Regions from separate parts of the Alkaliphilus crotonatoxidans genome, predicted to be linked through region 1. Evidence: riboswitches for the same ligand, from Rfam matches in the RefSeq annotation. Region 1 holds a riboswitch; the other holds the start of a gene.
What was found. Region 1 has a riboswitch for lysine ahead of ACYQ1I_RS11840 (aspartate-semialdehyde dehydrogenase). Riboswitches for the same ligand answer to the same signal wherever they lie in the genome.
Positions count from the first base shown of each region.

Region 2: it holds a riboswitch for lysine, as region 1 does, so the genes downstream of both, ACYQ1I_RS15220 (Na+/H+ antiporter NhaC family protein) here and ACYQ1I_RS11840 (aspartate-semialdehyde dehydrogenase) in region 1, are expected to answer to the same signal.

Region 1 covers NZ_BAAHXS010000005.1:129,075-140,363, reverse strand. Annotated here, with positions in the region: gene ACYQ1I_RS11850 (DUF3006 domain-containing protein) at 1-185, shown strand, start outside; gene ACYQ1I_RS11845 (cell wall hydrolase) at 267-1,166, shown strand; lysine riboswitch at 1,326-1,510, shown strand; gene ACYQ1I_RS11840 (aspartate-semialdehyde dehydrogenase) at 1,786-2,784, shown strand; gene dapA (4-hydroxy-tetrahydrodipicolinate synthase) at 2,802-3,674, shown strand; gene dapB (4-hydroxy-tetrahydrodipicolinate reductase) at 3,688-4,407, shown strand; gene dapD (2,3,4,5-tetrahydropyridine-2,6-dicarboxylate N-acetyltransferase) at 4,450-5,163, shown strand; gene ACYQ1I_RS11820 (aspartate kinase) at 5,178-6,398, shown strand; gene ACYQ1I_RS11815 (aspartate aminotransferase family protein) at 6,395-7,600, shown strand; gene lysA (diaminopimelate decarboxylase) at 7,587-8,816, shown strand; gene ACYQ1I_RS11805 (NADH:ubiquinone reductase (Na(+)-transporting) subunit F) at 8,865-9,974, opposite strand; gene ACYQ1I_RS11800 (NADH:ubiquinone reductase (Na(+)-transporting) subunit E) at 9,991-10,581, opposite strand; gene ACYQ1I_RS11795 (NADH:ubiquinone reductase (Na(+)-transporting) subunit D) at 10,581-11,222, opposite strand; gene ACYQ1I_RS11790 (RnfABCDGE type electron transport complex subunit G) at 11,215-11,289, opposite strand, start outside.
Region 2 covers NZ_BAAHXS010000006.1:668,400-679,688, reverse strand. Annotated here, with positions in the region: gene ACYQ1I_RS15235 (ABC transporter permease) at 1-570, shown strand, start outside; gene ACYQ1I_RS15230 (ABC transporter permease) at 564-1,349, shown strand; gene ACYQ1I_RS15225 (ABC transporter substrate-binding protein) at 1,350-2,396, shown strand; gene ACYQ1I_RS15220 (Na+/H+ antiporter NhaC family protein) at 2,450-4,039, opposite strand; lysine riboswitch at 4,192-4,376, opposite strand; gene arsA (arsenical pump-driving ATPase) at 4,496-6,244, opposite strand; gene arsD (arsenite efflux transporter metallochaperone ArsD) at 6,244-6,642, opposite strand; gene ACYQ1I_RS15205 (arsenate reductase ArsC) at 6,657-7,073, opposite strand; gene ACYQ1I_RS15200 (ArsR/SmtB family transcription factor) at 7,097-7,459, opposite strand; gene udk (uridine kinase) at 7,605-8,231, opposite strand; gene ACYQ1I_RS15190 (ATP-binding protein) at 8,468-8,869, opposite strand; gene ACYQ1I_RS15185 (DNA topoisomerase III) at 9,075-11,273, opposite strand.

The DNA.
Region 1 (11,289 bases):
AGGAAAAATATGCTGTGATTGAGGTTGAAGGTGGCCTTGAGAGAATAAAACGGGAATTATTGCCACCTTCAGCCCAGGAGGGGGATGTCATCATGATCGACGGAGACGCTATTACCGTTGATATAAGGGAAACAGAGGCCCGGAAGGATCAAATAAAAAAATTAATGGACAAGCTCTTTAAATAGGTTGGAAAAAGTTACAGCTTAAACATCACCCATTGACTATGTTAGAATTTTAATGAACATAGAAAGGTTGGGTTGATGCGTATGAGAGAAAATCAGAAAAAATACATTGCTTTAGGCCTGGTGCTTTTATTGGGAGCTTCAGGAGTAACCGCCCTTAGTCTTTTAAGGGGGCAAGAAACGCCGATTCTTACACTTAATCAGGAGGACCTTGGGCTTCAGGAGGAGCTCCTGGAGGAGTTGCTGGATGAGAGGGCTGAAGAGACAGAAGATGATACATACCCCCAGGGTAGTGAGGATGAAGCGGAAGATGAAAAAGAGCCTGAAGTAACAGCTCAGGAGGAAAAAAATACCCAGGCTGAACAAGGGTCTAATGAAGAACCAGTAGAAGGGTCGGCAGGGCCCAGTCACGCTCCCATTACAACTAACCAGTACGTTGTGCAGGAAAACGATACATTATATTTAATTGCCCAAAGGGCAGGATTAACAGTAGCTCAGCTAAAGTCCTACAACAATATGAATAGTGATACCCTTTTAAAGGGGCAGGTGCTTTCTATGAAGGCCCTAGAAGGCAGCTCTAGCCCATCTGGCCAAGAAACCGCCTCAAGGGGGAACCGGGAAGAGGACCTATACTGGTTAAGCAGAATTATCCATGCTGAAGCCCAGGGTGAACCCTATGAGGGCAAGGTGGCTGTGGGTAATGTCATACTGAATCGGGTAAAAAGCAGCCTGTTCCCCAATAGCATAAAGGGAGTTGTGTTCGATAAGCAGCAGGGCTATACTCAGTTTTCTCCTGTACTTGATGGAAGCATTTACAACACACCCAATAGCGACAGTATTAATGCTGCCCGGGATGCCCTCAACGGAAGCCGACCGGTGGGAGACGCCCTATATTTTTTAAATCCTGGTAAATCAACAAACTTTTGGATTGTCCAAAATCGCAAATTCATGAAAACCATCGGCGACCATGACTTTTACTATTAGTTTACTATAGCTGGGTTCATTAATAACGCTTTATATTGACAGCAAGCCAAGGGCTTGCTGTTTTTTATAACCTGGAATTCGATAAATATTTTTACATTTAAAAGTTGACAGGCCCCAAGGCTTATGATAAACTACGTACAATACACAATTAAAAAGGTATTAATAAATAGAGGCGCACTGAAGAAGATTATATGATAGGTGCTAAGAGGGCAAGGATACTCAATACTATCATAGAAAGGCTGACGTGCCGAAATTGCTGGGTTTCCTTCAATTCAGCGGTTGGTTATCGCAGTGAAGAACTGGATAACTGTCATAGAGAAAATCTATGGAGTGCTATTTGTTAAAACGTAATTTAAGAAGAAAAAGACCCTTTTCCAGGGGGCTTCTATTGTCTGCTTAGTGTTACATTAACAAACTCCGAGATTCTGGGAGTTTTTTTTGTTGCCTGTAATATAAAATATTATTAGATCAGCAGGATAGGACTTAAGAGATTTGTACAAATATATTTTTATTTGAACAGATAGGGCAATAACCACATATAAATTAATACAGGGAAAAATCTGTAGCTATGTAAAAGCATGTTTTATTTACTTAATCTTAAACATAAGGAGGTTTTTTTATGGGACTAACAGTTGGGGTTGTAGGTGCCACAGGAGCAGTAGGCCGTAAGATGATTGAAATATTAGAGGAGCGAGGAGTTTCTATTGATAAACTCCGGTTATTTGCATCGCAAAAATCCGTCGGTACCCTGATTCCCTACCAGAATCAGCAAATTGCCGTTGAGATGTTAACCGAAGCGGCCATGGCAGAAAACTTTGATTATTTACTATTTTCCGCCGGTGGAAGCATCTCTGAAAAATTTGCCCCGATTGCAGCAAAGGCTGGTAATACTGTAATTGACAATTCCTCACAATGGCGAATGACAGAGGGGATTCCTTTAGTGGTGCCTGAGGTGAATTCCCACGCGTTAAAGGGATACAAGGGAATTATTGCCAATCCAAATTGTTCTACCATTCAAATGGTGGTGGCCCTGGCCCCACTCCATAGAAGGTATGGAATCAAAAAAATCATTGTTTCCACCTACCAGGCGGTTTCGGGTAGTGGGCAAAAAGCCATAGATGAGCTAGAAAATCAAGTTAAGGATGCGGCATATCCCAATCGAGTTTATCCAAAGCGAATTGCTGCCAACTGTATTCCTCATATAGATGTTTTCAATGATAACGGATTTACCAAGGAAGAACTGAAAATGGTATATGAAACACAGAAAATTCTTGAGGACAACAATATTGAAATCAATGCCACAACCGTTAGAATCCCAGTATTATTTGGTCATAGTGAATCGATCTATGTGGAATTTAAAGAAAAACCTGAAATCAATGAAATCACAGAAATATTAAAACTTTCGCCGGGGATAGTGGTAATGGATGATCCAAGGAATAATCATTATCCGACCCCTCTTGAAGTGGCCAATACCGATGCTACCTATGTGGGCAGAATCAGAAGGGATTTATACAATGAAAGGGCCGTCTCTTTATGGGTAGTGGCAGATAACCTTAGAAAAGGAGCGGCCACCAATGCAGTTCAAATTTTAGAAGTCTTAGAAAATCAAAAACAGTAGAAAGGAGCGGGATTGAAATGTTTAATGGTTCAGCAGTAGCAATCGTAACTCCCTTTAAGGGGGGAAAGGTTGATCAGGAGGCCTTTATTAAACTCATTGATTTTCATCTTAATAATCAAACCCAGGCCTTGATTGTGCTGGGAACCACAGGGGAAGCCGCAACTCAGACCGATGAAGAAAGGAATATGCTGATTAAAATAGCTGTTAAGCAGGCAGGGGGAAAAATTCCTGTAATCGTGGGAACCGGTACCAATAATACACAAAAATCCATTGAATATACTAGGCAGGCAGAGGCCCTGGGGGCCGACGGCATATTGGTGGTAACCCCCTATTATAATAAAGGAACCCAACGGGGATTGATTGCTCACTTCACAGAAATTGCAAAATCAACGAAGCTTCCTATTATCTTATATAATGTCCCTTCACGAACCGGTGTAAACTTAACTCCTGATACAGTATTGGCCCTGTCAAAGGTAGAGAATATCATTGGTGTCAAGGAAGCCAGCGGAAATATATCGCAAGTATTGGAAATTAAACGCATTGTACCTTCCGATTTCAAAATCTATTCGGGTAATGATGATCAGGTTGTTCCGATCTATGCCTGTGGCGGTCATGGAGTAATTTCTGTAGCGGCCAACGTGATTCCAAAGGAAATGCAGGCCATGTGCCAGGCCTTTGAATCAGGCAATATCCAGGAGGCCATTGGGCTGCAGGTGAAGTATAAGCATTTGATTGATTTACTGTTTTCAGAAGTAAACCCAATCCCCGTAAAGGCTGCCCTGGGAGCCATGGGATTGATCGAAAACGAGCTTAGACTTCCCCTTACTGCCATGGAAGAAGCAAACAAACTTAAATTATTGGATGAAATGAAGCATTTCGAAATCATATGAAGGGAAGGATAAGATGAAGCTATTAATTTGGGGGATTGGAGGAAGAATGGGGCAGATGATCAAGACTGCCGCTGAAAAGGACCCATACTGGACATGGATTGGGGGAGTCGATCAGGAGCATCCCCTGTCAAATATTAAAGTTCAGCCCGATGTGGTGATCGATTTTTCCCATCCCGATGCTATGGATCAGGTATTAGATTATTGCTTGAGTCAAAGAATACCCCTGGTGATGGGCACCACTGGCTTTACAGCAGAGCAAAATGAAAAGATTGAGGCGGCTGCTGGGGAAATTGCCATTATCCAGGCCACCAACATGTCAATGGGGATGAACATTATGTTTTCACTGGTGGAGCAGGTGGCAAGCCGGTTAAAGGATATGGTTGATATTGAAGTGGTAGAGGTCCATCATAACCGGAAAATGGATGCCCCCTCTGGCAGTGCTGTCACTATTGTGGAGTCTATTGAAAAGGGCCTGGGGGCCCCTGCCAGGCATCAGTATGGCCGTGAGGGCCAATGCCCCAGGGAAAAGGGGGAAATTGGAATACATGCCATACGGGGAGGCAATATAGTTGGTTTACATGAAGCTCATTTCATCAATGACCTGGAGACCATCAAAATAGTCCATGAGGCCCATGATCGGTCTGTTTTTGCCCAAGGGGCTTTGGTGGCTGCAAAGTTCATCATCAAGCAGGATAAAGGACGTTATCATATGAAGGATGTATTAGGTTTATAGTATATCAAATATAACATAAGAAAATATGGGAGGAACATATTGATGGATGCAAATTACATTATTGAGTATATTGGTAAAAGTGTAAAGAAGACACCAGTCAAGGCCTATATTAAGGGCGAACTAAGTAAAATAGACTGGAAGCAATATGACCTGAAGCCCTTTGTAGGAGCTGAATCGGGAACGGTTTTTGGGGAATGGAAGGATCTATCCTCATTTTTAGAATTAAACCAGGGGCTAATTGAGGATTATGTCATTGAAAATGACCGGAGAAATTCTGCCATACCCTTGTTAGATATGAAAAATATTCAAGCAAGAATTGAGCCCGGGGCCCTTATTCGTGAGCAGGTAGAAATAGGGAACAATGCAGTTATTATGATGGGGGCAGTCATTAATATAGGGGCTGTTATAGGTGAGGGTACCATGATTGACATGAATGCAGTCATCGGAGGAAGGGGAATTATAGGAAAAAATTGTCACATAGGAGCCGGAACGGTGGTGGCAGGTGTCATTGAGCCCCCCTCTGCCACCCCCGTTATTGTTGAGGATGATGTGGTGGTGGGAGCCAATGCTGTTATCTTGGAGGGTGTTAAAATAGGAAAGGGATCAGTGGTGGCCGCCGGTGCCGTAGTCATTGAAGATGTGCCCCCCAATGTGGTGGTGGCCGGTACACCTGCCAGGGTCATCAAAACCATTGATGATAAAACTAAATCCAAGACAGAAATTGTTCAGGTTCTTCGCAATATTCAGGAAGCATAGGAGAGCGAAGGACGATGAAAATTGTTGTACAAAAATATGGGGGGTCTTCTGTTGGCTCCATAGACAAAATAAAAAAGGTTGCCGACAGAATTATACAAAAAAGAAATGAAGGCTATCATGTAGTCGTAATTGTATCGGCCATGGGAAAAACCACCGATGAACTAATAGCCCTGGCCAGGGAAATTTCCAGTGAACCTGCCCCCCGGGAGATGGATATGCTTTTGACCACCGGGGAACAGGTTTCCATCTCGCTATTATCGATGGCCTTAATTGCTAAGGGCTATTCGGCGGTTTCCTATACCGGTTACCAGCTTAATATTCAGACCACTGCCCTGCATCAAAAAGCCCGGATTAAGGATATTGATGTATCGAGGGTGCTTGAGGCCCTAAAAAATAATAAAATTGTTGTTGTAGCCGGGTTTCAAGGTGTTACAGAGAATAATGAATATACCACCCTGGGCAGGGGCGGCAGTGATACCTCAGCAGTGGCCCTGGCAGCAAAGCTGGAGGGCCGCTGTGAAATTTATACTGATGTTGAGGGAATCTATACGATGGACCCCAGAAAGCTGAAAAATGCCAGAAAGCTTGAACGTATCAGCTATGAGGAAATGATGGAAATGGCCAGTCTGGGAGCGGGGGTCATGCATTATCGGGCAGTGGAGCTGGCCAATAAGTATCGACTTCCCTTATACGTAGCCTCAACCTTCTCACAGGAAAAAGGTACAATGATCGAATACGGAGGTACAGAGCCAATGGAGGAAACTGTTATTACGGGAATGGCATCAAGTCTTGATGATATACAGGTTACAGTATTGCATTTACCAGCTTCTACCACCTGCCTATATCGGCTCTTTGGCCAAATGGCAGAGGAGGAGGTCAACGTAGATATGATCTCCCAAATGATTACAGAGGATGGAAAGATGTATGTGAGCTTTACCATTCCCAAAACTGAGTTGAAGGTAGCAGAAGCGGTGCTTAACCAATGGAAGGAAGAGGAGCCGGATATTTTGTGGGAGATCAATGACAATATTGCAAAAATATCTGTGGTAGGCCTAGGCATGCGAACCCATTCAGGGGTAGCGGCAAAGGTGTTTGAAATATTGGCTGCAAACAAGGTGGAGGTAAAAATGGTAACAACCTCTGAAATCAAAATTACCTTTGCCATAGACAGTGAGGATGAAACGAAGGCAATAGATTTAATCGGTAATTCCTTTGGTTTGGCGGTGAGGGTATGATGACAGAAAAATGGATGGCTTTAGATCAAGCCTGCTTGCTGCCCACCTATGATAGACTCCCCATTGTGGTAGAAGAAGCAAAGGGAATGTATATAACCGATGTAGCGGGCCAGCGGTATTTAGATTTATTTTCAGGATTAGCCGTTAATGTCTTGGGGCACTGCCATGAAGCGCTGCTTAAGGAAATAGCGTGTCAGGCCAGCCGATTTTCTCATATTTCCAATTATTTTTATAACCAGCCTGCCCTGTTGCTGGCTGAAAAATTGATTAATAGCACTTTTAAAGGAAAAATATTTTTTACTAATTCAGGTGCGGAAAGCACCGAGGCGGCCCTGAAATATATCCATAAATATGGCCAGGATCATAATAGGCGAGGAATCATTGTCTTTAAGGACAGCTTCCATGGAAGAACCTTGGGGGCCTTGAAGCTAACCCGGATGGCCAGTGTACAGCAGGACTTCCCCACAGTTGAAATGCCGGTTTATGAGCTTTCTGGGCAGGATTTAGGCAAACTGGACGAGATCATGTTGGCCCAAAAACCTGCCGCCCTGCTATTTGAGCCCATTTCAGGGTCAGGGGGAATCAATGTCGTTTCAGAGGACTTTATTGAACAGGCGGCTGTACTCTGTAATAAGCACAATGTACTGCTTTGTCTTGACGAAATACAGACGGGAATGGGCAGAACCGGAAAGCTATTCGCCTATCAGCATACCTCGGTGATTCCCGATATGCTTCTATTTGCCAAGGGGGTAGGAGGCGGATTGCCCCTGGGGGGAATTTTAGTTAAGGATAAAATGAGTCACTATTTTAAACCTGGTGACCATGGAACAACCTTTGCACCTAATCCTATTGCTGCCAGCCTGGGGAGAAGAACCCTGGAGCTGTTGGAGGAGGGCCTGCTGGCATCGGTACAGGAAAAGGAAGCCTATTTGGTGAAGGGACTTCGACAGCTTCAGCAGGCCTTTCCCGAAATGCTTGGCGAAATACGGGGAAAGGGCCTGATGCTGGGGGTTGTAATTTTGCAGAATGTCGGGTTAGTTAAGGAACAATTTATGGAAAGAAGGATTCTGGTCAATATGACAAATAGGAACATTTTAAGATTATTACCGTCAATAATTATAGAAAAAGATCATATGGATGAGTTTTTGGAGGCATTTACTGAAATTTTAACAGAATGGAAGGATACCAATGATAAGCTATGAAAACAATCAGCTGGCCATAGAGGGAATCCCTTTATCAGAAATCGTAAAGAATAGACCCACACCCTTTTATCTATATTCCTGGAATCAAGTTGAAGCCAATATTAAAAAGGTGCAATCGGTATTTGATGGAATGAAATATCATATTTCCTTTGCTGCCAAGGCCAATAATAATCTCTATTTATTGAAGAAATTAAAGGAAGCAGGGGTTGGTATTGATATCGTTTCAAAGGGAGAATTTGAAGCCTGCAAAAGAATTGCCTTTGACCCTGGCGAGGTAATTGTAAACGGCAATGGAAAAACGAAGGAGCTATTGCGGGAGCTGGTTCTTTATGGCCCCCGAGCCATTAATGTGGACTCCAGGGAGGAGCTGGCCCGCCTGGCAGAGGTGGTAACAGAGATGAAGCAGCCTGTCACCGTAGCCTTGAGGGTTAATCCTGACGTTGATCCAATTACCCATCCCTATATTTCTACGGGCTTAAAGAAAAATAAATTTGGCATGGATTTAGCTGCTGCAGGTGAAATGATTGCCCAATACCTTCATCATCCCTATATTACCATCAGCGGATTACATCTGCACATTGGATCACAGCTTCTGCAGGTCAGCCCCTATGAGGATGCCTACACCAAGGTTTATGAATTTGTTGAGGGCCTAAAGGATCACAGCTTGAGCTTTATTAATATCGGCGGTGGCTGGGGCATAGACTATATGCGGGACGGCAGTGAATTTCCCCTGACTGTCTATCAGGAAAGGGTAATTCCGGTATTGAAGAAATTCAATATGGAAATCATTATGGAACTGGGCCGCTTTATTATTGGAAATGCCGGGGTACTGATAGGCAGGGTTGAGTATGTAAAGAAGACAGCCTATAAAACCTTTGTGGTGACCGATGCCTCTATGGCAGACTTAATACGGCCCAGCCTGTATGAAGGGTATCATCATATCTATCCTCAGTTTGACGACGGAAAAGAAGGCATTTATGATATTGTGGGCCCCCTATGTGAAACCGGTGACCGTTTTGCAGAGGATCGGAGGATGAAGGCTCCGGGAAAGGATCAATACCTGGTGGTTTGTGACGTCGGCGCCTATGGTCATTCCATGAGCTCAAACTACAACTTTTCTCTTCGTCCTGCTGAATATTTGATGATCGATGGAGAAATTAAAGAGATAAGACCCAGAGAGCGCTTTGAATCGGTTATTGCCTATTATAGAGATTAATTAATAAAATTGTAAAAGTGCTGCGGCCTGTTGGCTGCAGCACTTTTTCTAGTTGAACTTGTCATAATAGATTTTTGATTCATCGAACCCTTTTTTCATTAGGCTATCAATGGTGGATTGAATCATTGGCCCATTACCGCAAAGATAGGCCTCTCGTTCGGCCTTTGAAGCAGCTAGGTACCGATCAATGGCATCATTTACCCGACCGACGCTTCCTTCCCATTGATCTGCTTCGGTGGGCCTTGAAAGGGTAGGAATAAAGGTGAAATCCTCTAGTTCTTCCTCAAATTGCTTCATTTGCTCCAGCATAAATAGATCAGACCTGGTTCTGGCACCAAAGAAAAAGGTGGTTTTTCTTGGGCTGTTTCTTTCCAGCAGCTCATAAAGTATGCTTAATATTGGCGCCATACCAGTTCCCACAGCAACCAAAACAATTTCAGCATCTGTATTCTGCAGATAAAAGTCTCCATAGGGGCCATTCAAGCTTACTGAGTCCCCCTTTGAAAGATGCTGATGAACGTAGGTGGTCAATATGCCGCCCTCAACATAGCCGATTAGTAGGTCAATTGACCTTTTCTGCTTGGTTGGTGAGGCGATGGAGTAGGCCCGATAAACCTCCTCCTGGTTTCCAGGATAGGGGGGAGCAGAAAGCTGAATGTACTGGCCCGGTTTAAAGTCTATCTCTGGTTGGTTTTCACCGGTAATGTTTATCCTTAACAGCTTTATTTTTTCTGTCTGATCCACTATGGTATCCACTACACCTGTGTACATTTTTACATTAAAAAGCTCCTCTGGAATTTCAATTTCCATATCCTCCTTGACCTTAATCTGACAGGAAAGCCGGATATTATTCCGCTGGTCCTCTTCGGTCAAATAGGAAAGCTCGGTTGCCAATACAGGCCCTGCCCCTTGATTTATTTTACATTTGCAGTAGCCGCAGCTTCCCTTGCCGCCGCAGGCCGAGGGAATGAAAATTTCATTGCCCACCAGGGATGAAAGGAGGGTTTTTCCCCCTTCCACCATTAGTTCCTTATCACCATTAATACGAATCTTTTTTTCTCCATAATCGGCAATCAATGCATCGGCCAGGGTTAGAATAATTGCCAGTATTGTTGCAATTCCAGTAATAATACCAGTGGTGATGAGTATTGTGTTCATTTGTCAGCCCCCCTTGCTACTGTATTCTCACAATTCCTGAAAATCCAATAAAGGCCAGGGCCATCAGGCCAGTAATAATCAAGGTGATACCAGGTCCCTCAAGGCCTTTGGGAATGGGTGCTTTCTTTAGCTTGGTTCTAATGCCTGCCATTGCCAGAATTGCCAGGGCCCAGCCTAAGCCGGAGCCTACACCAAAGCCGATGGATTGGGTAAAGGAATAATTACGGATTACCATAAAAAGAGACACACCTAAAATGGCGCAATTGACAGTGATTAAAGGTAAAAATATACCTAATGAGTAGTATAGATTGGGCAGGTATCGCTCTATGACCATTTCAACCAGCTGTACAAAGGCAGCGATGGTGATAATGAAGACGATAAACCTGAGATATTCCAGGCCAAAGGGAACCAAAACATAATGATAGATTATATAATTAATGATGGTGGTGCCTGTTAAAACAAAGGTAACAGCCTGGCCTAATCCCAGGGCGGTTTTAATTTCCTTAGATACAGCAATAAAGGAGCACATACCAAGGAAATTAGCAAGCACCATATTGCTGGTAGAGATAGAGGCAAATAAGATGACAAAGGGATGGATATCAGACATTATTTAACACCTCCTGCAGTCGAAGCTGTGGCTTCTTGATCTCTGGATGCTGAAAGGCTGTTGGCGGCCCATATGACCAGGGCCAGCATGAAAAAGGCGCCAGGGGGCATAATCATAAAAATCCAGTTGGTCCACCAATCCCCCATGACGGCTATTCCAAACAGGGTGCCAAAGCCCAATAATTCTCTGAAAAAGGCGATGATCAGCAGAACAAAGGTATAGCCTAGCCCAGCGGCGATTCCGTCTAAGAAGGAGGCTATGGGAGGATTTTTCTGTGCAAAGGCCTCGCAGCGGCCCATTACAATGCAATTGGTAATAATTAACCCCACGTAGGGGCCAAGGGCCTCGCTCATGGCAGGGTAATAGGCCTTCAGCGTAATGTCAACAATAATCACATAGGCAGATATAATTAGAGTTTGAACCATCATACGAATATGCCTGGGGGTATGTTTTCTAAGCAGCGAAACAGTCAAGCTGGAAAAGGCAGTTGTAAAAATTAGTCCAATCCCCATTACCAGGGTATTCATCATCAAATTCGTAACTGCCAGGGCAGAGCATATTCCTAGGATCTGCCGATAAATCGGGTTGTCTTTAAAGATGCCCATGGCAAATATGTTTTTTAGCTCCTTTCCCTTAATCATATAAAGACCCTCCCTTCATTTGATTAATAATTTCCTGCAGGTTGCTGTTTAAAATCCGTCTGACGGC
Region 2 (11,289 bases), on a different contig from region 1:
GACTTGAAAAGAAGAAATCTATTAGTTTTATTGTTTGTTATTCCAATGTGGATGAATTTTCTGCTACGTACCTATGCCTGGCTAACTTTACTAGAAAACAGAGGTTTAATTAATACCCTGTTAAATCTATTAAAGCTGCCTACTTTAAATCTGATGTATAATGAACAGGCCGTTATATTGGGAATGGTTTATAACTTTCTCCCCTTCATGGTGCTGCCAATTCATTCGGTTTTAACCAAGATTGACAAAAGCCTGCTGGAGGCTGCCGAGGATTTAGGTGCTAATAGTTTTACAATCTTTAAGAAAATTATTTTTCCCCTAAGCCTGCCGGGGGTCTTATCGGGAATAACCATGGTCTTTATGCCTGCGGTAACAACCTTTGTCATTTCAAGGCTATTGGGAGGCGGACAATTTACTTTAATCGGTAATTTAATTGAGCAGCAGTTTTTGTTTGTAAATGACTGGAATTTTGGTTCTGCCATATCTACAGTGATGATTGTACTTATTTTAATTAGTATGGGAATCATGTCCAAGTATGAAAAGGAAAATGAAGGAGGTGGCCTATGGTGATTCGGTTTTTGAAAAAGTTTTATACATCCCTTATCTTCCTTTTCCTCTACGCCCCTATTGTCGTATTGATTATCTTCTCCTTTAACAATTCTAGGTCGAGGGGCAGCTGGGACGGTTTCACCCTTAAATGGTATGTAGAGCTTTTCCAGGACAGGCAAATTATGTCGGCCTTATATTATACCCTGGCCATTGCCATATTATCTTCAATTATTGCCACTGCCATCGGAACTGCTGCAGCCATTGGTATTCACAATATGAAACGACTACCCAAGGCAATTGTAATGAATTTAACCTATTTACCCGTACTAAATCCTGATATTGTAACTGGAATTGCCCTTATGCTTTTATTTATATTTGCTCAAATACAGTTAGGCTTTTTTTCTCTGCTTTTAGCCCATATCACCTTTAACATTCCTTATGTCATTTTATCGGTGCTTCCAAAGCTAAAGCAGCTAAATAAGCATCTCTATGAAGCCGCCCTGGATTTAGGGGCAAGCCCCGGCTATGCCTTAAGAAAAGTGATTATCCCCGAAATTATGCCGGGCATCATTACCGGTTTTTTGCTGGCCTTTACCCTCTCATTAGATGATTTTGTCATCAGCTTCTTTACCACCGGTTCAGGGGTATCGAATCTGTCCATAACCATCTATTCCATGGCCAGAAGGGGGATTAATCCCAAAATAAATGCCCTTTCCACCCTGATGTTTGTCAGCGTGCTGCTTCTATTGATACTTGTCAACACAAGAATGTCAAAGGATAAAATAAAGGAGGATGTATAAATGAAGAAAAGATTCAAATGCTTTCTACTTATTGTATTGATATTGGCCTCTAGCCTAAGCCTGCTGGCCTGTGGTAAGGACGATCGGGTTACACTAAAGGTGTACAACTGGGGCGACTATATAGACGAATCGGTGATTGATGAATTTGAAAAGCAATATGGTATTCGAGTGATTTATGATACCTTTGCCACCAATGAAGACATGTACGTAAAAATTATGGCCGGTGGCAGTGATTATGACGTTGCCTTTCCTTCAGACTATATGATTAAGAAGATGATCGATGAAGAATTGCTTCATAAGATTGACTTTAATAAAGTTCCCAATTACAAATACATTGATGATCGATTTAAAAACCTGGATTACGATATCAACAATGAATATTCTGTTCCCTATATGTGGGGTACGGTAGGAATTTTATATAATGAAGATATGGTAACAGAGCCCGTTGATAGTTGGAGAGTGCTTTGGGATGAAAAATACAGTAAACAAATACTAATGCTTGACAGCCAAAGAGACTCCATCGGGATTACTTTAAAAATGCTGGGTTATTCCTTAAATACAAAAAATGTAGATGAGCTGGAGGCTGCCAAGAATGCATTAATTGAACAAAAACCCTTGGTACTTGCTTATGTTGGCGATGAAGTAAAGGATAAAATGATCAACGAAGAGGCTGCCCTGGCAGTGGTTTGGTCTGGTGATGCGATCTACATGATGAGAGAAAATGAAAATTTGAAGTATGTTGTTCCTGAAGAAGGCAGTAACCTGTGGTTTGACGCCATGGTCATTCCCAAAACAAGTAATAATAAAAAGGAAGCTGAGCTTTTTATCAACTTTATGTGTGAAACAGAAATAGCCTATAGAAATTCTGATTACATCGGTTATTCTACTCCCCATCAAGAAGCAAGAAAGCTGTTGGACCCTGACCTGGTTAATGATCCTACAGCCTACCCGGAAGAAGAGGATTTAGTTAATTCAGAGGTCTTTAAGGATTTAGCAGGTTCAATCAGAGAATATGACCGTATTTGGACAGAAGTAAAATCGTATTAGTCACATAAAGCTCAATAAAGCCCCATCCGTTGGATGGGGCTTTGTCGAGCTTATTATGAATCAATCGTAACCCTAGATCGAAATTTTGATATGGTAAACAACGTAATTGCCAACAAACCTACAGACGCAACCAAGCTAATTAAGGGATTGTTAGTAAAGCCGGCAATGATAAAACCTATAAAGGATACTGCTGCAACTGTTAAAGCATAGGGTATCTGGGTTGAAACATGATCAATGTGATGGCATGCAGCTCCGGTAGATGACAAAATTGTTGTATCCGAAATGGGCGAACAGTGGTCTCCAAAAACTGCCCCAGCCAACACAGATGCCATCATTACCCCGATCATTTCAGGATTGACACCACCGCTGATGGGAATAGCAATGGGCAGCATGATGGCAAAGGTACCCCAGGAGGTGCCTGTAGAAAAGGCAATCAACCCTGAAACGATAAACATAATAGCTGGTAGTAGCTTAACCGGCACCCTACTGCCAATCAAACTGGCAACAAAGGTTCCTGTTTGCAGGCCATCATCCCTTAAAACAGAGCCAAAGGTCCAGGCTAAAATTAAAATACAAAAGGCTGGAATCATTGATTTTGCCCCTTGAATAAAGGCATTCATGAATTCTCCATAGGTCATTAATTTTCTGGGAACAAATAAAACCATACATAAAATCAATGCTCCTATGCCTCCGTAGACTAAAGAGGTGGCCGAATCGGTGTCAGCAAAGGCTTGCCACAGGCTTATGTCGCCGCCAAAATAGCCTCCTGTATAAAGCATAGCCAAAATGGTAAAGAGAATCAACCCAACAATTGGAATAATCAGATCAAGGGGTGTTCCCTTTTTCGAGACTTTTAAACTGCTAAAGTCATCACCAGGGGCAGTGGCATCTCTGTCGGCCTGTAATTCACCATGATCCATCGCCCTTTGCTCGAATTGGGCCATCGGGCCAAATTCCAGCCTGGTAATGGAAATAACAACCACCATTAATAAAGATAACCAGGCATATATGTTAAAGGGCACTGTGGCCATAAAACCGCTTAATCCATTCAACTGGAAACCCGATTGTCTCAGGGTCGGCTCCATTACAGAAATAATGTAAGCAACCCAGCTTGAAATAGGTACCAATATCGTCACAGGGGCCGCTGTTGAATCTAATATATAAGCCAGCTTGGCCCTGGAAATTTTATAGCGATCTGTTAAGGGTCTCATAACTGTTCCCACAGTTAAGCTATTGAAATAATCATCTATAAAGATAATGCAGCCCAGTAAAAACACGGCCAATTGGGCACCACCTCTAGATTTCACCTTTTTGGCCGCCCACTCGCCATAGGCTCCAGATCCCCCGGCAGCCGTTACAACTGCCACCATGCCCCCCAATAGGGCTAAAAATAATAAAATTGCCATATTCCATGGATCACCGGCATTATTGATAATAGACTGGACCATTTCAACCAAAGGCCCGATAATGGGATTCGAAGAGGCTAGATTCGCCAAAACCTCCGGAGGGGCAAAATTTACATAAATGAAGTACCCTGAAAAAATCCCCACCAATAATGAACCCAATACTTCCTTTGTCAGTAAAGCCAATACGACTGCGATAATTGGCGGCAGCAATGCCAGCCAACCATAAGCATGTTCCATTGCGTTATCCTCCTTATGTTGTCAATTCACCCTTTAATTGTTGCTTCTTTTTCTAAGTTAATTATCTTTCCAAAAAACAAAAAAATCTAACAGTGTTGTCAGATTTTTATTTTAGCAATAAAAATAAAAACCCCTACACCTCCATTTCCCTTAGTTGAGATAGCACAACATCAAAATCCTGGGTGGAAAATTTTGATGACAGTTCTGCACCTCTTCGATGCAGACCCAGCAGCAGGCTTTGGTACCTGTCACTTCGGCGATGGTTCCTTTCAATATACCTCATTGGCTTCCAACCTCTTGTATATCTACTCTTAAACACCGCGCCTCTACCTCACCTCCCCTGGAGATGAGGATTTTTTATGAAATTGTAATACATATAATACAATAACAAAATCAATGTCCTTTGTCAAACAGAAATTATTGCAAAAACAAACCTCCGCCAGGCGGAGGTATAGCTTAAGGCTCCAACAGTCGATATAACTGCTCTCCTTTAACTTCTTCAGGAGTCCAGCCCACAAGGCCAAAGCTGCCATTGGTTCGGTGGGCCACCCAATTAATCCATGGTATTTCATTATTAGCCCTGGCCCTTAATACGGTATTGGTACTTCCTGCTCCATATAAGGAACCATTAATTATCCACCATTTGCTATAGATACCTGCCCGTTTTAAGTCATCCTCCAGTCTCATGGCTTCAAATACCGGAGTGGTTTCTGGCAGCGTAACAATAATCACCTCGGTCTCATCCCGATTACTGATTCTGGGAAGAAGCTTCTTAACAGAAAGCGGTATGTCTCCTTGGGAACGCTGGATTTCCCGATGATAGCTTTGGGTTGAATCCAAAAGCAGTAGTGTATGCCCCGTTGGGGCAGTATCAATGACGACCACCTGATCATCGGCAGCCTCTACAATTTCTGCAAAGGCTCTAAAGACGGCAATTTCCTGTGTACAGGGTGAGCGAAGATCCTCTTCCACATAGGCAAGGGCTTCCTCCGACATGGTTTCCCTGGCCTTAGCCAGAACCTCATCACGATATTTCCTTAATTCTACTGCCTCATCGATATGGCTCAATGTAATGGTTGAAGAAGAATTAATGATGAAGTTCAGATGGCCTGCCGGGTCAGTTGTAGTCAAATGAACCTTTAATCCCTTCTTAGCCAACCCCAGGGCAATGGCAGCAGCAATGGTGGTCTTTCCAACGCCCCCCTTCCCCATGGTAAAGATTACTCTTTTGTGGGATCGATAAAGATCCTCTACTATATTTTGAAGTTTTGGCAGCTTCTGAACAGACAATTCTACATGATCCAAGGGCATTTGATCCTGGGTCAGAAAAGCCCTTACCCTGTCAAGCCCGGTTATATTATAGCCCCTAAGGGGAATTCCATATATCACCATATGCTTCAAGCCAGCAGGTATCTCTTTTAAAGCTAGTTGCTGCTTCTCAAATAATCTCTTTGAGACCTGGTCGTCCCACTCCATTAACAGTCCATTGATAATCAAAATTTGATTGCACACACCAATTTCAATTAGCTCTTGAGAAGCCCTTTGGGCTTCCTTCAATGGCGTTGCTTCCGGCCTGGAAACGAGAATCACGGTGGTTTCCTCAGAATTAGAAAGGGTTTTTACAGCTTTTTGGTAAATTTCCTTTTTATCCTCCAATCCTGAAAGTTGCCCCAGGCACGAGGCACCGTGGGTATTTTCACTAATGAAATTACTCCATGCAGAAGGAAGCTGAAGCATCCGCAGGGTGTGACCCGTAGGAGCAGTATCAAAAATAATATGATCATAGTTATTTCGAATGGTTTCATCAGCAATAAAATTGGAAAATTCATTGAAGGCAGCAATTTCCACCGTACAAGAGCCCGAAAGCTGCTCTGCCATATTGGCAATTACCGAATCGGGAAGTTTTCCACGATAGGGTGCAATTACACTCTCTTTATATTCTTCCGCTGCTTGAATTGGGTCCAGATTAGCTACCACCAAATTAGGCACCTCAGGAATAGAAGTTCCTCTATTTGACAGCTCCATGCCAAAGACATCCTGTAAATTTGAAGCCGGATCAGTGCTAATCAACATCACCCTTTTCCCTTCATCGGCCAGGGTCATGGCCGTGGCACAGGCAGTGGAGGTCTTGCCTACGCCCCCCTTCCCTGTAAAAAAAAGATATTTTGTAAGTTGAATTTTTTTAGGGTCAAACAAGTTATACATTAGCAGCAGCCGCCTTTACAGCCACAACCTTCATTTGTCTTAGGCTTAATCTTAACTCTATTATCAAGCTTTTGCTCCTCTACTAATGCCTCGGGCGATAAATCCAGTAATGTAATGATTTCCTCATTGGTTGGGTATCGTTTTGTAATTTTAACCTCCCCATCCACAACAATGGCAGGTAAAATCTCAACTCCCCCTGCCTCCATCAGGCGGCTTATTTCTTCATTGTTGACGAATTCCTGGGGGGAATTAGATAAATTGTATCGTTCTATTATGATTCCCTTTTTCTTTAGCGTGTTTAGAGCTGTCGAAATTCTAAGAAGCTCCGGATCAACCCCTACTCCACAGAGTCCTGTTGGGCAGCACATGGCTGGCTCATAAATTAACATTTTTTTCATAATAAACATCTCCTTTAATTTTTTAGTTTCAGCTCCCCTGCTGTAATCCTTCTGGCTAAATCCTTCACTTTTGCCTCAATGGTTCTAGCTGTATAAGTAAATGCCTCGGGCCCCTTACCAGAGGGGTCCTCTAATCCCCAATCCTCTTCATGTTTCGATGGCAAAAAGGGACAGGCCACATTACAGCCCATCTTTATAACAATATCCACCTCCGGCAGATCAGTGAGCAGCTTTGAAAATTGGCCTTTGTTCATATCAATACCATATCGTTCTTTAATGGTTTTTACAGCATCTTGATTAATTTGATTTCTCAGCTCTGTTCCAGCAGAATAGGACTCAAAAACCTCCGAAGCAAAGAGCTTGCCCAGTGCTTCAGCCATTTGAGATCTGCAGGAATTATGAACACAAATAAAAGCCACTTTAGGTTTCATAAATGACCTCCTTTAAAACGTCATTAAAATTTTTTTCCATCCCTCAGGTCATCACAATTCAGCTTGCTGTCCAAATAGCGCATCAACCGCTTATGATCCTTCTGACAAATTTCCAGGTTGACTATTGCTGTCTTGATGACTTCTGTAATGAAGGGATATTCCTTTAAGGTTTTTTGATTTAATTGATAATATACATATTTTGTTTGTTTGAAATTATCTAGCAGCTTAGCGTTGGTCAGCTTTATTAAATGTCTTGAGGCATTGGACTGGGTGATTTCTAATATTTCTTCAATTTCACAGACACACAATTCCCTTTCCAGGAGAATTGCCAATATCCGAAGCCTGGTTTCATCTCCCAGAGCCTTTACCCCTTGTAATAAATCCATAATTAGAATTTCCTCCTAAATAAAATATGATCATATTCACTTACAATCATATGATAACTTTTCCAATTCTGCAAGTATTTTCGAAAAAAAAATCTCTTTAAAAAGAACTGCGTTCATTTTCAAAGAGAATTGGTTATTACACCTGCTATTTTTCAAAACTGTTTAAAATACTATTCACCTTGTCCACCAGCATGGAATAGGCCACATGATTCATTCCTCCCTCGGGAATAATGATATCTGCCTTTTTTTTACTTGGCTCAACGAAGGCCTCATGCATGGGCTTTACAGTATTTAAATATTGATTAATCACTGAATCAATATCTCTGCCCCGATCATGAATGTCTCTGATCAATCTTCTGGCAAATCGGATATCTGAATCGGTATCTACAAATACTTTAATATCCATCAATTCCACCAGCTCCGGATTTTCAAATATTAAAATCCCCTCAAGGATAATTACCTTTTTAGGAGCTTCTTCTACGGTTTCCTCTAAACGTAGATGCTCAATAAAGGAATATACCGGCCTTCTAATGGCTTCAAAATTTTTAAGGCTTTTCAGCTGTTCAATCAGCAGTTGAGTATCAAAGGCATTGGGGTGATCAAAATTTAACTTTTTTCGTTCTTCATGGGAAAGATGATTAAAGGAATGGTAATAATAGTCTTGACATAGTAATAGCACATCATCCTCGAAGCCCTCTTTTAATCTCCTTGCCAGGGTGGTTTTACCCGAGCCGGTACCCCCTGCAATTCCAATTATTACTGCCTGAGTCATCCTGTAATCCTCCTATAATTGATTCTGTCGCCATCTATACTTCTCTGTCTTTAGAGGTGATATCTGATGGCTCAGTTTTGACTTATTCCTGACGCCTATTATAACATCAATTTTTATCGAAGGGAATATAATTTTAGGGAAAAAGCAGGTAATATTAAACTCCCAGAAAAAAAGCATAAAAAAACCCAAAATCCAGTGCATTATTTTAATCATGATCTGGATTTTGGGTTTTGTTTTTATTGGTGCGCTATTTTAAAAACAAGCTTAACTTCACCTTTTGTTCCGCACAGGTCAAGATCATCACAGTAGCTCATGAGTATTGGTATTCCTCTGCCATGCTCCTCCTCCCAATCTGGAAAATCGTAGCATAGCTCCCTTTGAATACCGCCACCTTCATCTTTAATAACAATTTCTACTATATTTGACTCTATTTTAACCTTCAGTGTAATTTTTTTATCTTCTATTTCCTGGTTGCCATGAAGATAACTATTGGCCAGGGCCTCCGAAACACAAAGCCTTATTCTAAATATATCTTTCGTACATTTTGAGCAGGCAGCAATAAAATCCATCGCTTCAGCCGCCATTTTTTTAATTTCAGTGGGTTTGGTAGGTATTACCTTAATAAATTCCTGCTTCATTACATTCCCACCCAACAATTATATTTTTCATGTCAGCCTGAAGCTTCATAAAAAAAACCTCCTATTAACCGATACATTTTATACTTGCCTAGGGAGTCAACTGATTCTACTTACCAATAATATACCTCTATTTTCTTATTTCAAACACCCCATTGAAAATTCATTAAAAAAAACCCTGGATTTCTCCAGGGACATTATATCTGGCTTATTTTAACTTCAGCTTTGACAATGCATCAGCCAGAGCTGTATTGATGGATTTGTCAGCCTCTTTTCTTTGCTCCCGTAGATAGCGAGTCACCTCGCCCTTGGAAGCCGTATTTTTTTCTTTCTTTTTCCTTTCATTAAAGGTAGACAGCTTTTCCCGATAACCGCATTGACATACAAAGGTTTGTCCTTCCCCTTCTCCCCTTAGCTCCAGTCGCTTGTGGCATTGTGGGCATCTGGCATTGGTCAGCCGGGCAACGGTTTTTCGATGACCGCATTCACGATCCTGACATATTAACATTTTCCCCTTTTTTCCATTGACCTCCAGCATATATTTGCCGCATTCAGGACATTTATTCCTGGTTAGGTTATCGTGTCTAAATTGCTCCTGGCTGTTTTTAATCTCCTTGACAACACTGCCGGCATAGTGCCGCATTTCTTTAACAAAGGATTCCTTTTTTAAAGCTCCCCTTGAAATTAAGCTCAGCTTTTGCTCCCACTGGGCTGTTAAAGCTGGGGACTTTAAATCTTCTGGTACCAGGTCTAAAAGCTGCTTTCCTTTGGAAGTAAGAAATATCCCCTTACCTCTTTTTTCTATTAAAAAGCTATTAAAAAGCTTATCAATAATATCGGCTCTGGTGGCAACAGTCCCAAGACCGCCCGTTTCCCCGATGGTCTTAATTAAATCTTTATCCTCTGGGGCCATGTATTTTTGAGGATTTTCCATGGCTGAAAGGAGCGTTCCTTCATCAAAGGGAGCAGGGGGCTTGGTTTTTCCCTCTGTTTCCAATAACGTAATAATTTTTATAGAGTCTCCCTTTTGAAGGGAGGGGAGAAGCTGCTCCTTCAATTCCTCCCTTGCCTCCTCCCAGTCTTCACTGTCCTCCAAGGCACCGTAGACTTCCTTCCAGCCCTGCTGTAATACCACCTTACCCTTAGCTACAAAATCCCCATTACCTATCTTAACCTTGATATTGGTCTGCAAATATTCAAAGGGCGGGAATAGAACTGCAAAAAAACGCTTTACCACCAGATCATATATTTTTCTCTCCCTGTCATTTAATTCTGAAAGAAATACCGATTGCTCTGTTGGAATGATGGCATGATGATCTGTCACCCTGTTATTATCAACAAAGTTTAGCTTTCCTGTCAGGGGTCTTTTAATTACCCTGGCTGCAAGATTTCGATAGGGTCCTACCCCGCAGGCCTTGATCCGATCCTTGAGGGTATCAACGATATCAGTTGTCAAGTATCGTGAATCTGTTCGAGGATAGGTTAAAAGCTTGTGTTGTTCATAAAGTCGCTGCATAATTGATAGGGTCTCCTTGGGGGAATAACCAAATAATCTATTGGCATCCCGCTGCAGCTCTGTCAAATCATATAATGGGGGGCTATCGTTCTTTTTCCGCTGTTGGGCCACCTCGGTAATGAAACCCGTTTTTCCCTTTAAAGAGGTCATTACTGTATCTCTTTTTTCTTTATTAAAGGTTTTGATATCCTTAGTTTGACTGTCTTGCCAGGTTAACTTCAGACCATTGGCCTGAGCCACAATTCCATAATAGGACCTTGGCTGAAATTGCTGAATCTCTTCCTCCCTTCTAGCTATGATGGCCAAGGTGGGAGTTTGAACCCTGCCACAGGAAAGCTGTGCATTATACTTACTTGTTAAGGCTCTGGTGGCATTGATCCCCACAAGCCAATCGGCCTCAGCCCTGGCCACAGCCGAAGCATAAAGATTTTCGTAATCCTTACCGGGCTTCAATTGTTGGAAACCATTTCGAATTGCCTTATCGGTTACCGACGAAATCCAAAGTCTTTTGATGGGCTTTTTACTCTGAACCTTTTCAATTATCCAACGGGCCACCAGTTCCCCCTCACGTCCTGCATCAGTGGCAATGACAATCTCTGAAACATCCTTTCGCTTCATCAAATGACTGACCGTATTAAACTGCTTGCCACTCTGCTTAATGACTTCCAGCTTCAGCTCCCCGGGTAAAATGGGCAGATCCTCTAGCTTCCATGATTTATATTTATGATCATATGCCTCTGGATCAGCCAGGGTTACCAAGTGACCCAGGGCCCAGGTAACAATATATTGGCTCCCCTCCAGGTATCCATTTCCTTTTTTGCTGCAATTCAATACGCTGGCAATGTCTCTTGCTACTGAGGGTTTTTCTGCTAATACCAACACTTTACTCATATTTAATCAACATTCC